3 regions of the Micromonospora polyrhachis genome follow, and region 3 is predicted to be linked to each of the others. Evidence: riboswitches for the same ligand, from Rfam matches in the RefSeq annotation. Region 3 holds a riboswitch; each other region holds the start of a gene.
The links. Region 3 has a riboswitch for cobalamin ahead of FHR38_RS31015 (acyl-CoA thioesterase). Riboswitches for the same ligand answer to the same signal wherever they lie in the genome.
Positions count from the first base shown of each region.

Region 1: another riboswitch for cobalamin. It lies ahead of metE (5-methyltetrahydropteroyltriglutamate--homocysteine S-methyltransferase); the one in region 3 lies ahead of FHR38_RS31015 (acyl-CoA thioesterase).
Region 2: another riboswitch for cobalamin. It lies ahead of FHR38_RS01380 (ribonucleoside triphosphate reductase); the one in region 3 lies ahead of FHR38_RS31015 (acyl-CoA thioesterase).

Region 1 is NZ_JACHJW010000001.1:36,579-41,327, forward strand. Features, by position in the region: gene FHR38_RS00190 (HEAT repeat domain-containing protein) at 281-823, shown strand; gene FHR38_RS00195 (hypothetical protein) at 808-1,158, opposite strand; gene metE (5-methyltetrahydropteroyltriglutamate--homocysteine S-methyltransferase) at 1,259-3,502, opposite strand; cobalamin riboswitch at 3,618-3,828, opposite strand; gene FHR38_RS00205 (ribonucleotide-diphosphate reductase subunit beta) at 4,132-4,749, opposite strand, start outside.
Region 2 is NZ_JACHJW010000001.1:371,100-375,848, reverse strand. Features, by position in the region: gene FHR38_RS33040 (DEAD/DEAH box helicase) at 1-661, opposite strand, end outside; cobalamin riboswitch at 1,013-1,157, shown strand; gene FHR38_RS01380 (ribonucleoside triphosphate reductase) at 1,206-2,993, shown strand; gene FHR38_RS01375 (anaerobic ribonucleoside-triphosphate reductase activating protein) at 2,990-3,580, shown strand; gene FHR38_RS01370 (oxygenase MpaB family protein) at 4,159-4,749, shown strand, end outside.
Region 3 is NZ_JACHJW010000001.1:7,021,154-7,025,902, reverse strand. Features, by position in the region: gene FHR38_RS31030 (globin domain-containing protein) at 1-25, shown strand, start outside; gene FHR38_RS31025 (oxidoreductase) at 188-1,069, shown strand; gene FHR38_RS31020 (LysE family translocator) at 1,173-1,799, opposite strand; gene FHR38_RS31015 (acyl-CoA thioesterase) at 1,803-2,249, opposite strand; cobalamin riboswitch at 2,463-2,689, opposite strand; gene FHR38_RS31010 (hypothetical protein) at 2,777-3,385, opposite strand; gene FHR38_RS31005 (ArsR/SmtB family transcription factor) at 3,948-4,559, shown strand; gene FHR38_RS31000 (SRPBCC family protein) at 4,629-4,749, shown strand, end outside.

The sequences.
Region 1 (4,749 bases), 7.0 Mb from region 3:
AGGGTTGGCTCTAAGACAGTTGTGTCAGGGGACGCTACATCATCCGATCAGTCGTACCTAGACGTGCTGTCCAGGGAGTTGGTCATGGTGCTGTCTCTGCTGCTGGCCGGCGATCCGGACGGTAATCTACGGACCTGATTACGGCGGCCGAGTCGGACCCTGATGTGCGGATCCGCGTGCAGGCCGCGGAGGCGGCCTGCCGGCAAGCCGTGTGGACCCGTCGGGTCGACCTGCTGCACCGGCGGCCGACAGTCGCCACGCCGAGGTACGGGCGTACGCGGTGACCGGTCTACTCCGCACCGGTCTCGACGAGAAGGCAGCCGGCTATCTGGACGACGAGTCCCCGCCGGTACGGGCAATCGCCCGCGACGCCGCCCGCCGCCACGGCACGGACATCCTCGGGCACTACCGCACCGCCGTAACCGACGTGGCACCAACCGGGCCCGGCAGTATCGACGGGCTGGCCGAAACCGGGGCAGCAGCCGATGTCGCATTACTACGGCCGCTGTTAAGCCATCCCTCGGGGAAGATCAGATCCCACACCGTGCGAGCGCTACGAAAGTTGGACGGCGTCGAAATCGACGTGCTGACACCGCTGCTGCACGACCCGTCACCAGCCGTGATACGCGAAGCGACGGCAGCGCTACTCCCCCAGCATCACAGACTGCCCACCGCCTTGCCGTGGCAGCTACTGGCCGACCCACGAACCGAACTACGCCGACCCACGAACCGAACTACGCCGACGCACGAACCGAACTACGCAGAGCCGGCTACCGACTGCTTCGCCCGCAGGCGACCGCCGCGTGGCTACGCGCCGCACTGACCCTGGCCGTCGACCCCGACCCCCAGCTTGCCCGCCGCGGGCTGGCCGACGCCACACGACTGGCTCGCGACACCGCCCGGACCGGATGGCGGCGGACCACGACGCCCGAACTGGCCGTCACCACCACCGAGCACGCCGATCTGACCACCCTGATCGATCGTGCGGCGCCGATGCTCGGCGTGGACACCACGCGCCTGTTGACCGACTGGCTCGCGGCGCGAACCGATATCGACGGCACCGACCCAGGGTTGACGCCGCTGTTGCTCCACCCGCGACAGCGGATTCCGGTTCCACAACCACTGAATCGTCGACTCCGCCCCGATCCCGTGCGGCATGCCCCGCCCCACGAAGATTCAAAGGCGGATTGGCCGAGTTCAGTGCCGATCCTGGGCCAGCCGGGTGGGCTCTCTGGGAGCCCACCCGGCGGCGGACTGGTCAGTTCTGCCGAACCTCGGCGGCGGCCGCGACCAGGTGACGCAGCGACGTCTCGACCTCGGGGTAACCACGGGTTTTCAGGCCACAGTCCGGGTTTACCCACAACCGCGGGGCTGGAACGACTGCGCCGGCCCGCACCAGCGCCTCGACCACCTCGTCACGTGAGGGCACCCGGGGAGAGTGGATGTCCCACACCCCTGGGCCGACGCCCCGGCAATAGCCGATGGCGGCGAGGTCGTCGAGGACCTCCATCTTCGACCGGGACGCCTCGATGCTGGTGACGTCGGCGTCGAGGGCGGCGATCGCGTTGATCACCTCACCGAACTCGCTGTAGCACAGGTGGGTATGAATCTGGGTATCGTCGGCGACACCACTGGTGGCGAGCCGGAATGCACCGACCGCCCAGTCCAGGTACGCATTCTGGTCGGCCCGGCGCAGTGGCAGAGTCTCCCGCAGGGCCGGCTCGTCGACCTGGATCACTCGGATCCCGGCGGCTTCCAGATCGTGACACTCGTCGCGTAGGGCGAGCGCGACCTGGTCCGCGGTGTCGGACAAGGGCTGGTCGGTGCGGACGAACGACCAGGCCAGGATGGTGACCGGACCGGTGAGCATGCCCTTGACCGGCTTGCTGGTCAGCGACTGTGCGTAGATGGACCATTCGACCGTCATCGGTGCCTTGCGCGCCACGTCGCCGTAGATGATGGGCGGGCGGACGCAGCGGGAGCCATACGACTGGACCCAGCCGTGCTCGGTGGCGGCGAATCCGTCGAGTTGCTCGCCGAAGTACTGGACCATGTCGTTGCGTTCCGGTTCGCCGTGCACGAGCACGTCCAGGCCCAGTTCCTCCTGCAGCCGGATGACGTGCTCTACCTCGGCTCGCATCCGAGACCTGTAGTCGGCGTCGTCGAGGGTGCCGGCCCGGTACGCGGCGCGAACCTTGCGCAGTTCGGCCGTCTGCGGGAACGAACCGATCGTGGTGGTCGGTAGCTCCGGCAGTTCCAGCCTCTGCTGCTGGGCAGCGGCCCGGTTGGCGTAGTCGCCGCGCTGCCGGTCCGCCGGGCGCAGCGCGGCGAGTCGACCCCGTACGTCGTCGTGCCGCCACTTCGTCGGGGCGGGTGGCAGCGGTGCGGGCAGGTGGGCGGTGCGGTCGCGCAGCGCACGGCCGAGCAGGACGACCTCGTCGACCTTCTGCCGGGCGAACGCGAGCCGTGCATGCAGGTCGGGATCGAGGTGGGTCTCGACAGCGAGGTCGACCGGGAGATGCAGCAGCGAGCATGAGGTGGAAACGGCGATGTGGTCGGCCAACGCGGTGACCGTTGCCCCGGCGGCGACGGCGGCCCGCAGGTCGCTACGCCAGATGTTGCGGCCGTCGACCAGGCCGGCGACGATCGTCTTGCCCCGTAGCGGACCGGCGGCGGCGAGCCGGTCGAGGTTGCCGGGCCCGGCAACCAGGTCCAGGCCGATCGCCTCGACGGGGGTGTCCAGCAGCGCCGGCAGGGCGTCACCGAGCTCGCCGAAGTAGGTGGCGACGAAGATCCGTGGCCGGGGCGCGATCTCACCGAGTCGGGTGTAGGCGCGGTGCAGGGCGTCGATCTCGGCCGGGCTGCGGTCGACGACGTACGCAGGCTCGTCGAGCTGCACCCAGGCCACGCCCACCTGGGCCAGGGCGGTGAGGATCCCGGCGTACGCCTCGACGAGGTCGTCGAGGCGGGCAAACGGGTCATTGCCCTTGGCCAGTAGCAGGAACGTGCCTGGCCCGACCAGCACCGGTCGGGTGGTGATACCCAGTTCGCGGGCTTCGGTGTACTCGCGCAGTGCCTTGGTCGGGTTCGCGGTGAAGACGGTGTCCGGACCGATCTCCGGCACCAGGTAGTGGTAGTTGGTGTCGAACCACTTCGTCAGTTCCAGCGCGGGCTCGGCGTCGACGCCACGGGCCATCGCGAAGTAGGTGTCCAGTGGGGAAAGCCCGAGCCGGGCGAAGCGACCGGGGATCGCGCCGACGGCGACGGCGGTGTCGAGCATGTGGTCGTAGTAGGAGAACGTGTTCGACGGGATCGCGTCGAGGCGGGCATTGGCCAGCGTTCGCCACACCTCGGCGCGTAGCCCGGCGGCAGTCTTCTCCAGGTGGTCGGCGTCGATTCTGCCGGCCCAGTACGCCTCGACGGCGTTCTTCAGCTCCCGGTTGGCGCCGATGCGCGGATAGCCGAGCACGGTGCTCTGGCCGAATGCGGTACTGGTACTCATCAAAGGGGGTCCTTCCCTCGAGGTGCCCGGCGGGCACGGGAGGGGAAGGCAGGGTACGGCGAGGTACCGGCTTCCGCCCTGACCCTCCCGAGAGGCCGCCGGCGGCGCACACCGGGTGGTGTGCGCAGCGCTGGCAGGTCTTCGGACTCGCGGGCATGACACCAGGTCGCCTACTGGCCGTCGCTTCCCAGACCTTCCGGTCCAGTGCTTCGTTGACGGCGGTCGTTCCCACTCACCGCTGCGGGGCAGTCCCGGTCTCTCACCGGGTTCCCTCTTGCGACGCCCCACCCTGCGGGGTGGGGCGAACCAGCACCGTCCGCCATCGTACGGGCCTGATGGTGGGATCGGCGCCAGACTGTCCGATGTTCGGGACGGTGTCTGGGCGGTGTCGGGTTGACCTGTCGTTCGACGTCCGTGGCATCAGACGGTGCCACCTGGACCGGAAGGTCGATATGGGCGTCGTGACGTCCGGGCCTGTCCTGCGGAGATTCGCGCCATGGCCGATGTGTTCCGACCGGTGGCGGATGGCTGTGACCGGGTGGTTGCTGTCCTGGGCGGCAGCGCCGCCCAGGACAGCAGACCGGCCTCTCCGGTCAGCGGACATCGTCGAATCAGAGGATGCCGGCGAATCAGAACTCGTCGTCGAAGCTGACCGAGCCGGTCACGCCGACCTGGTAGGCGGACACCCGCCGCTCAAAGAAGTTCGACAGTTCCTGGACGTCCTGGAGTTCCATGAACGCGAACGGGTTGCGGCTGCCGTAGATCGGTTCGATGCCGAGCATGGCCAGGCGCCGGTCGGCGACGTGCTGTAGATATTCCCGCATGTCGGGCAGTGACATCCCGGATACGCCCTGTTCGAGCAGGTCGGCGGCGAACTGCACCTCGCATTCGACGGCTTCGGCCAGCATGTCCTTGACCTGCTGTTCCATGTCGGCGTCGAAGAGGTCCGGTTCTTCGGCGCGTACGGTGTCCACGACGTCGAAGGCGAAGGCCATGTGCATGGACTCGTCGCGGAACACCCAGTTGGTGCCCGACGCGAGGCCGTGTAGCACTCCCCGGGAACGCAGGAAGTAGACGTAGGCGAACGCGCCGTAGAAGAACAGTCCTTCGATGCAGGCGGCGAAGCAGATCAGGTTGAGCAGGAACGCCCGCCGGTCCTCGCGAGTCCTCAGCTCACGCAGTTCGGAGAGGGAATCGATCCATTTGAAGCAGAACTCGGCCTTGCGGGCGATCGAGGGGATGTTCTC
Region 2 (4,749 bases), 6.7 Mb from region 3:
CCGCCGCAGCGAACAGCGCACTGTTGCCGCGCGGCGCACGCTCATCCGTATCCGGTCCCGAGTCGCCGAATACCCGCTCCAATGTCCCGTGTAGCCGGTCCAGTTCGAACACCCCGCCGTACACGGAATGCCGCCAGACCAAGTCTTTCCGCATAGCCTCTCGGCCCAACGGGTGCCCAGCCTCCCACGGCAGATGCTGCCCCGGCCGCACCTCATATCGGCGTTCCCGAGGATTCGGCGGATCCAGCTTCTGCGCATCGAACAGCTCCACGGACCGCCAGAACTGCAACACCAGCGCCCGCTGAGCATCCTCTCCGGCCGCCGCCGACGGCCTGAAGGGCCTTGCCGAAGCCGTCGAAGTCTCCTGCGCGGCCCTGCTCAACACCGGCTGCCGGACATCGTCGTACTTCCTCGCCCCCAGGTCGGCCAGCGTGAACGTCGCCGGGCACCCCGGACACACCAATGCGACATACCGCTGCGTCCGACCCGCCCGCTCGTACGGCTTGCGGAAGCTGTGCAGCGCGCCAGCGCAGCGAGGGCAAGCCCGGCCGACCCGCTCCTCGTACGACCACCCCGGCTCGGTGAAGCGCGCGTGCGCCGACGTCGGCCGCACACCCCACCGCTCAAACGCCAACCCCTGCACCGAACCCTTGTCACCCACCAGCCAACCCTCACCTTCACGAATGGCTGAAACGCGCATCACTGTAGGCAACCAGCACGGCTTGTGGTCAACCGGCGAGGTGCACCCTGTGGACGACCACAGGGATATCCACAGGTACGGCCTGGACCGCCCCGCTCGTCTCTCCACCGCTCCATGTGAGTAGCTCGGCTCCCATACGAACCACACAGCACCGTCTACTTCTACTGCTTGGCAGCGAGAACGCTCGGTCTGACTGCGGGTGAGGTCCTCTGTGGAAATGTGCTCCGGGTGGATCACGGGACCTAAGTCCTGCCCTCAAGGTCGAAAGTCACTCAACATATTGCGGCGGCTTATCGCTTCAACCCCCAGGTGTAGTGTTTTGGCGGTCGGTTCGGCAGGCAGTCGTATAGGCCTGTCGAGGCAACAGGGAACCCGGTGGGAATCCGGGGCTGCCCCGCAACGGTGAGCGGCCGCATGACGGTCCGAGCCCGATACCTGCCGGCACCTCCCGCGCATCTGGGCGCGGTGAGGTCTCTTCTCCGTACCGCCTCGTGGGAGGGCTGACGTGACACAGATCAACGCCGTGGACTCGGTGACCGAGTATTTGGACCGTAGCGACTGGCGGGTCACCGCCAACGCGAATCAGGGCTACTCGCTCGGGGGACTCATCCTGAACACGGCTGGCAAGGTGGTCGCCAACTACTGGCTCGACCAGGTCTATCCCGAGGCCATCGGCCGCGCCCATCGCGAAGGCGACTTCCATATCCACGACCTGGACATGCTCTCGGGTTACTGCGCAGGATGGTCCCTGCGCACCCTGCTGACCGAGGGTTTCAACGGGGTGCCCGGTCAGATCGACTCGGCGCCACCGAGGCACTTCTCCTCGGCGGTCGGACAGATCGTCAACTTTCTCGGCACGCTACAGAACGAATGGGCCGGTGCCCAGGCGTTCAGCTCCTTCGACACCTACATGGCGCCGTTCGTGCGCAAGGACTCCATGACGTACGAGGAGGTGCACCAGTGCATGCAGGAGATGGTGCACAACCTCAACGTGCCATCCCGTTGGGGCACCCAGACGCCGTTCACCAACCTTACCTTCGACTGGACCTGCCCCGAGGACCTTCGCGAGCAGGCACCGGAGATCGACGGTGCGGAGATGGACTTCACCTACGGGGATCTGCAGGCCGAGATGGACCTGGTCAACCGCGCGTACATCGAGGTCATGACGACGGGTGACGCGACCGGTCGGGTCTTCACTTTCCCGATCCCCACCTACAACATCACCAAGGACTTCCCCTGGGAGAGCGAGAACGCCGAGCGGCTGTTCGCCATGACCGCGAAGTACGGGCTCCCGTACTTCCAGAACTTCATCAATTCCGACCTCGACCCCGGCATGATCCGCTCGATGTGCTGCCGCCTGCAACTGAACCTCACCGAGCTGCTCAAGCGCGGCAACGGTCTGTTCGGCAGCGCCGAGCAGACCGGCTCCCTGGGTGTGGTCACCGTCAACTGCGCCCGCCTCGGATACCTGTACGCGGGTGACGAGCAGGGCCTGTTAGAGGCCCTCGACCGGCTGTTGGAGCTCGCCCGCGACAGCCTGGAGATCAAGCGGGTCACGGTCCAGGATCTGATCGACGAGGGCCTCTTTCCCTACACCAAGCGTTACATGGGTACGCTGCGTAATCATTTCTCGACCATCGGCGTCAACGGCATCAACGAGATGATCCGCAACTTCACGCACGACGCGTACGACATCACCGCCCCGGCGGGGCATGCTCTTGCCGTGCGGCTTCTCGACCACGTACGAACCCGCATGGTCGAGTTCCAGGAGCAGACCGGTCACCTCTACAACCTGGAGGCGACCCCGGCCGAGGGCACCACCTACCGCTTCGCGAAGGAGGACCGACGCCGGTTCCCCCGGATTCTGCAGGCGGGCACCGACGAGAACCCGTACTACACCAACTCCTCGCAACTACCCGTGGGCTGGACCGACGACCCGTTCGAGGCACTGGAACGGCAGGACGAACTGCAGACCAGGTACACCGGCGGCACGGTGCTCCACCTGTACATGTCCGAGCGGATCTCCACCGTGGCCGCGTGCCGCACCCTGGTACGCCGCTCACTGGAGCGGTTCTCGCTGCCCTATCTGACGGTGACACCGACCTTCTCGATCTGTCCCGAACATGGCTATCTGGCTGGGGAGCACACCACCTGTCCGACGTGCGGCGGAGACTGCGAGGTGTGGACCCGTGTCATGGGCTACCACCGTCCCGTCTCCTCCTTCAACATCGGCAAGAAGGGCGAGCATGCCGAGCGGGTGCACTTCCAGGAGAAGGTGGCGGTTCCCGCGTGATCCGCATTGGCGGCTGGTCCCGGCTGTCCACCTGCGACTGGCCGGGCCGCCTCGTCACCACCGTCTTCTGCCAGGGCTGCCCCTGGCGTTGCGGCTACTGCCACAATCCGGAGCTGCTCGACCCGCGCGCCGAACCGGCCGTGCGATGGGAAACGGTGACAACCCACCTCGCCCGTCGCCAGGGCCTGCTGGACGGTGTGGTCTTCTCCGGCGGTGAGCCGCTGCTGCAGCCGCGTCTTGCCGAGGCGATGCACGAGGTACGGACCCTCGGCTACACGGTGGGCCTGCACACCGGCGGCGGTTACCCGCGCCGCTTTGGACAGATCCTGGACCAAGGCCTGGTGGACTGGGTGGGCTTCGACATCAAGGCATCCCCAGATGCGTACGACGATGTGACCGGCGTACCCAACAGTGCGGGCCCCGCACTGCGAAGTCTGCGCCATCTGCTCGACTCCCACGTCGCCCACCAGTTGCGCACCACGGTCGACCCAACCCTGCTCGACGACGGCAACGTCACCGAGCTGAGGATCTGGCTAACCCGGCAAGGTATACGTGATCACGTGTGGCAGGAGGCACGGGGCAGGTGAAGAGGCCCAAGAGCACGGCGAATGCCGGTACGACAGGTTTCTTTCGTCCCTCCCGCCCTGCTGGCTGCTGAGCACGGCACAGAAGTCCCTGGCGTCCGAGGGCTGATTCGTCAACGCATCATGTGCCGACTGGCCGGCACATGATGCGAGCTGCCGGCCAGTCGGCAGCTCGCGGGAGGTGCCCAGCGGAGAACGCGATGTGGGCCACCTTCCCGTTCGAGAACATCGGTGACACGGTGGCCGGCATGCGCGACAAGACCGCGATCAAGCCGGTCCTCATTTTTGGCTGACCGGCAGCCCGGCTGCTGGTTGGTCGCCAGGCCCCGATTCAACTCGATGCCGGTCGCCTGGTGTCGGAGACACCCACCGCTCCGGTTGGCCCTTCCGGGTTGCCGAGCCGCACCTTCGGCTCGAAGTTCGTGGATGTGACTCGGCCTCGAACATGCCTCTTGCCGGTCGAGTCGCGCTCCTCTATGTTAATAGGAAATCACATGCCCGGATGACTTGAAGCCAGCTCGTACCGTAGGCATAAGCCGGTGTTCAAGGCGATATCCGGCCTACCGTTGGTAGGAGCGCGAATGCAGAATCTCAGCAGAAGGAGCGTCCTGACCCTCGGTGCTGCGCTGGGTCTGGTTGCTGCGACGGAAACCCCCAAGGCGTGGGCATGGTCGTCTGCCAACTCGATCGCCGGAACCGACACGGTCACCGACCCGTGGGAGGTCTGGGACGACGACACCGACCCGCTCCTCGTCTCACTGCTGGACAACAACCAGGTCCCAGCCGTCAACGAGGCGTTCAAGTCGTGGAGCAGGAACGGCGACCCGCTGCCCAGCGGCCTACCCCCCGAACTCACCGCCTACCTCAACAGGGTCAACACCCTGCCGTCGTGGGCCGACCCGGTCAAGCTGGACCGCGCCGCGAAGTTCAACAAGCGGATGAGTATGTACCTGTTCCTGCTGTACGGCCTGGGCAGCGGAATCATGAGCACGGTGATCCCGCGGGAGGCTCGGAACGTCTACTGGTCCGAGGGCGGTGCCGACATGAAGGCGCGCGCGGCCAAGACCTTCACGTACGGCTACGACCTGAACACGCCCGACGCCTTCAAGCCCACGGGCTACTTCATGGTCACCTCGCACAAGACGCGTCTGACGCATGCCGCGGTACGACAC
Region 3 (4,749 bases):
CCCCGGGATGCTGCACGGCGCCTGATCGGCCTGGCGGCAGGCCACCAGCGGCCGCGCCCGAAGTGTGACGCGGAGGCGATGCGAGAGCCGTACCGCCGCACAAATTGTATTTCCGGCGATTTGTTGCCCGGTCGGCCCCTACCAGCCCGGGCAGCAACTTCCACGTGGCAGGCTGCCCGCCGTGGACATGGATATCACCGCGGCTTCGGCGGGCACCTGGACCCTGGGAGATCTGACCGTCAACCGGATGGGATTCGGCGCGATGCGCCTGACCGGTGACGCCGACGGCGTACCCAGCGATCGCGGCCAGGCGATCGGGCTCCTGCGGCGAGCGATCGAACTCGGCGTCAATCACATCGATACCGCCGCGTTCTACTTCTCGCCGTTGCGCTCGGCCAACGAGCTGATCAACCGAGCGTTGGCGCCGTATCCGGATGATCTGGTCATCACCACCAAGGTCGGGCCGGGCCGGGACCCGTCGGGGGCATGGCTGCCGCCGGCCCGGCCCGAGCAACTGCGCGGCCAGGTCGAGGAGAACCTGCGTCAGCTCGGGCGCGACCATCTCGATGTGGTCAACCTGCGGGTCCACGGCCCCGAGTCGATTGCCGAGCGGTTCGGCGCACTGGCGGAGCTGCGTGACGCGGGCCTGATCCGCCATCTGGGCATCTCCAACATCAGGCCCGAACATCTTGCCGAGGCCCAGGCCATCGCGCCGGTGGTATGCGTGCAGAACCCGTACGGCATCGGGTTCCGCCGGCATACCGATGACCTCCTGCGCGCCTGTGGTGCACAGGGCATCGCCTTCGTACCCTTTTTCGCCATCGCCGGTGCCGGCCGTGAGGCGGGCGCGAGCAGCACGGACCGCACCGAGATACTCGACATCGCCCGAGCCCACGGCACGACGGCTGCGCAGGTCCGGTTGGCCTGGACGTTGCAGCGTGGCCAGCACGTGCTGGCCATACCGGGTACCGGTAACCCCGAACATCTGGTCGCCAACATCGCGGCGGGCGCGCTACGACTCTCCGCGGATGAGATGGCCTGCCTCGATTCGCTTGCGGTTGACGCCTAGGGGCAGGGCACGGCGGTGAGGACCTGCCGAACGGTGAGGACCTGCTGGACTGGGAGATGACCTTGCCCGGGTGGGGTCGACGGACCCCACCCGGCGTCCCCGGTCAGCCCAGGGCCAGGCGCAGTCCCAGGCCGATGAAGGCGACCGTGCAGATCCGGCTGACCCGTCGGGACCAACGGTCGGTGGAGACGCGACCGGAGAGGCGGCCGGCCAGCATGCCCAGGCCGATGTCGACGGTCAGCTGCACCAGCACGAACAGCGCACCGAGGGTGACCAGTTGCGCCGTGACGTTGCCGGCGGACGCGTCCACGAACTGGGGGAGGAACGCGACGCTGAACAGGATCATCTTCGGGTTGAGCAGGTTGGTCATGAGCCCCCGGCTGAAGGCCCGGCGCAACTCGGCGTTGGCCGGTCCGGCCAGGTCGGTACCCGGCTGCGGACTTCGGCGTAGTGCGAGCAGGCCGAGCAGAACCAGGTACGCCGCACCACCCCATCTGATCGCGGTGAACAGCACCGGCGAGGTGGCGATCACCGTGGCCAGTCCCAGCACGACGGCCAGGACGTGGATGGCCTCGCCGACGGCGACGCCGACCGCGGCGACGACTCCGGCGCGGACGCCGTACCGGGCGGCGTTGGCCAGGACGAACATCATGTCCGGTCCGGGCGTGATCATGAGAAGGGTGATCGCGGCGAGGTAGCCGACCAGCACACTGGTGGAGACGGGGCCCACGACTCAGCCCTCGGTGGTGTGCTGGAGGAGTGCCTGCCGTAGGGTCAGCCGGTGCTCACGCCGGATCCGGGCCTCCCGGTAGCGGCGCCGGTCGTCGTCCGTCTCCGGTAGCAGGGCGGGGACGGCACGCGGCCGACCCGCGTTGTCCACGGCGACCATGACCAGGTGCGCGGTGGCTACCGTGTCGGCCGGTACCGCCCGGTCCCACCGATCGGCGGTGACCCTGACGGCGACCTCCATCGAGCTACGGCCGGCCCAGGTGATCCGCGCGTCGACGTGTACGACGTCGCCGACGCGTACCGCCCGCAGGAAGGCGGTCTCATCGATGGCGGCGGTCACCGCCGGACCATCGGAGTGCCGGGCGGCCACGACGCCGGCAACGGAGTCGATGAGGTTGAGGATCCGGCCGCCGTGGACGGTACCCATCAGGTTGGTGTGGTGCTGGTCCATGATCTGCGACAGGGTCAGGTGCGAGGCCGAAGGCGGTCGGCCGTCGCCGACGTCGGGCGGGGAAACGATGGTGGTGGTCACAACTACAGTCCGTCCCTCGAGAACCGAACCGTCGATCCCCGGGAGGCAGCGGCCTGCCACGTCGCGGCACCAGCCGGCCACGGCGCGTCGTCCGCCCGGCCCACCCGCGAAGCCGACGGCTGCGCACACGGGTTCGTGTACGCAGCGCGGGCAGGTCTTCGGACTCGCGGGCATCGCATCGGAGACAGCCTCCGATGGCGTCCTACTGGCCGTCGCTTCCCAGACGTGCTTCGTCCAGTGCGTCTGACGGCGGTCGTTCCCGCTCACCGCTGCGGGGCAGTCCCGGACTCTCACCGGGTTCCCTCTTACGCCGCCCGAGCAGCCAATACCCGGGGCGGACCAGCGCCGTGGACGAGCATAGCCGGCCGGGGACGGGCCAGCGCGCAGGTGTCCTGCGGATCGTCACCAAGGCTGCCCCGCTTTGGTCGCGCTAGCCTCTGGTGGCGCTAGTACTGCATGACGCAGTAGACGACGACCGGGTCGGTGAACCGATACCAGCGGTTCCATTTGTAGTCGCGGGTGCACTGGCGGTCGTTGGCGGCGCCGGGAACGATGTCGATGATGTGGACGGTGCCCTTTGCCTTGCATTTCGACGCAGCCACGATCCAGCCGTTACCCTTCGGGAACTTGTAACAGTAGAAGCGCACCAGGTGTAGTTCCAGACACAGTCGATAGCCATCTTCGGTAATGTATGCGGCTTTGGGGTTTGCGCAGTCGTTCCGCTCGTAGTCCACCGAGAGCACCCGGTAGGTGCCACGAGTGCCGTTGCAGTTGCCGACCCCCTGGAAGTCGCCCTGCTCGCTGACAGCGATGCACTGCCCGATCTTCGCCGGCGGGGGCGGCGGTGCCTTGGTTGTCGGGAGTCGGTTCGGCGAGTCCGTCTCCGTCTTGGACGGTGTCGGGTAATTGGTCCTTCGCGGGGTGGGCGAGGTCCACGGGTCAGTATCACCGGTCGCCTGATTCTGCCGGTCGTCCTTGGCGTTGAAGAAGGCCACCGCGGCCACCGCGATCCCGCAGGTTCCCAGTAGGCACAGTGCCAGCACCCCGGCGATCACCCCGATGATGAGGGGGCCATTGCGCTTCGGAGGCATTGGCGGTGGTAGCGGGGTGCCCGGTCCCGGTGGAAGGACGCTGGGATCTACGGACCACTGTGTCGTGTCCGGATCTGGCGGAATCGCACCCGGCGGCTGGGGCACACCCGGCGGCGGAGGGGTCGTCACGGGCAGAGTCTCACATAGACCGACCGGAGTGTGCCAACCAGCTGTCCCCACCGTACCGGGCCAACCGTCGACCCATGACAGCCACCACCAGCAGGGACACCCGGAGCGAGAGGGCGGTCTCGGTCATGAGCACGGAGGGCCGTGCGTCCAGTGGAGGGGTACTCCCGCCCTCCGCGTAGCCGTTGAAACCGAGCCGGGTCCAACGACCGGTGCTTGCCTCGACGCGCAGGTGTCCCCGTACGTCGCCGTCTCAGTCGCGGGTAACGATCCGGGCTCGGGCATGTTGCGGATGGCCGGCGAGCGGGTCGCGGCGTACGGGCTAACGAAGTCGGAGGATCGGTGGGCCGACGATTGAACTTTTCTTGACAAGAAAATATGTCGGTGAGAAGGTGGTGGCATGTTCGACATCGCAGTGATCGAGGAGCCGGCGGCGGCGGAGGCATCGCTCGACCCGATCCGGGCGCGGTTGCTCGCCGCACTCGCCGAACCAGCCTCGGCGACGATGCTCGCGGCCCGGGTTGGCCTCGCCCGCCAGAAGGTCAACTACCACCTGCGAACACTGGAGCAGCACGGCCTGATCGAGCTGGTCGAGGAGCGCCGAAAGGGGAACGTCACCGAGCGCGTCATGCAGGCCACCGCCGCGTCCTACGTGATCTCACCAACCGCACTCGCCGCCGTACGCCCGGATCCGGCCCAGGCACCGGACCGGCTCTCCGCGCGGTGGCTACTGGCGATCTCCGCCCGACTCGTCCAGGACGTGGGTGCGCTGATCAGCGGCGCGGACCGGGTCAAGAAACGGGTGGGGACCTTCGCCCTCGACGCCGACATCCGCTTCGCTTCAGCCAGCGACCGGGCGGCCTTCGCCGAGGAGTTGGCCGCCACCGTCACCCGCCTGGTCGGCAAATACCACGACGAACAGGCCTCCGAGGGGCGTACGCACCGGATGGTGATTGCCCTGCATCCGAGTGTGAGCCCACCGAATCGTACGCCCGATTCCGAGAAGCCCTGACCGGGTCGTCAGCCCTGCCCGATCCGATCGACCGGATAGGCCAGCCCACCGACACAGAGAGGTGCCACCATGGGACACCCGTTTGAACTCGGCAAGGAAATCGAACTGTCCGCCACCCCGGAGGAGGTCTGGTCTGCGATCGCCACCGGTCCGGGCATCGACTCCTGGTTCATGGGACACAGCGAGGTCG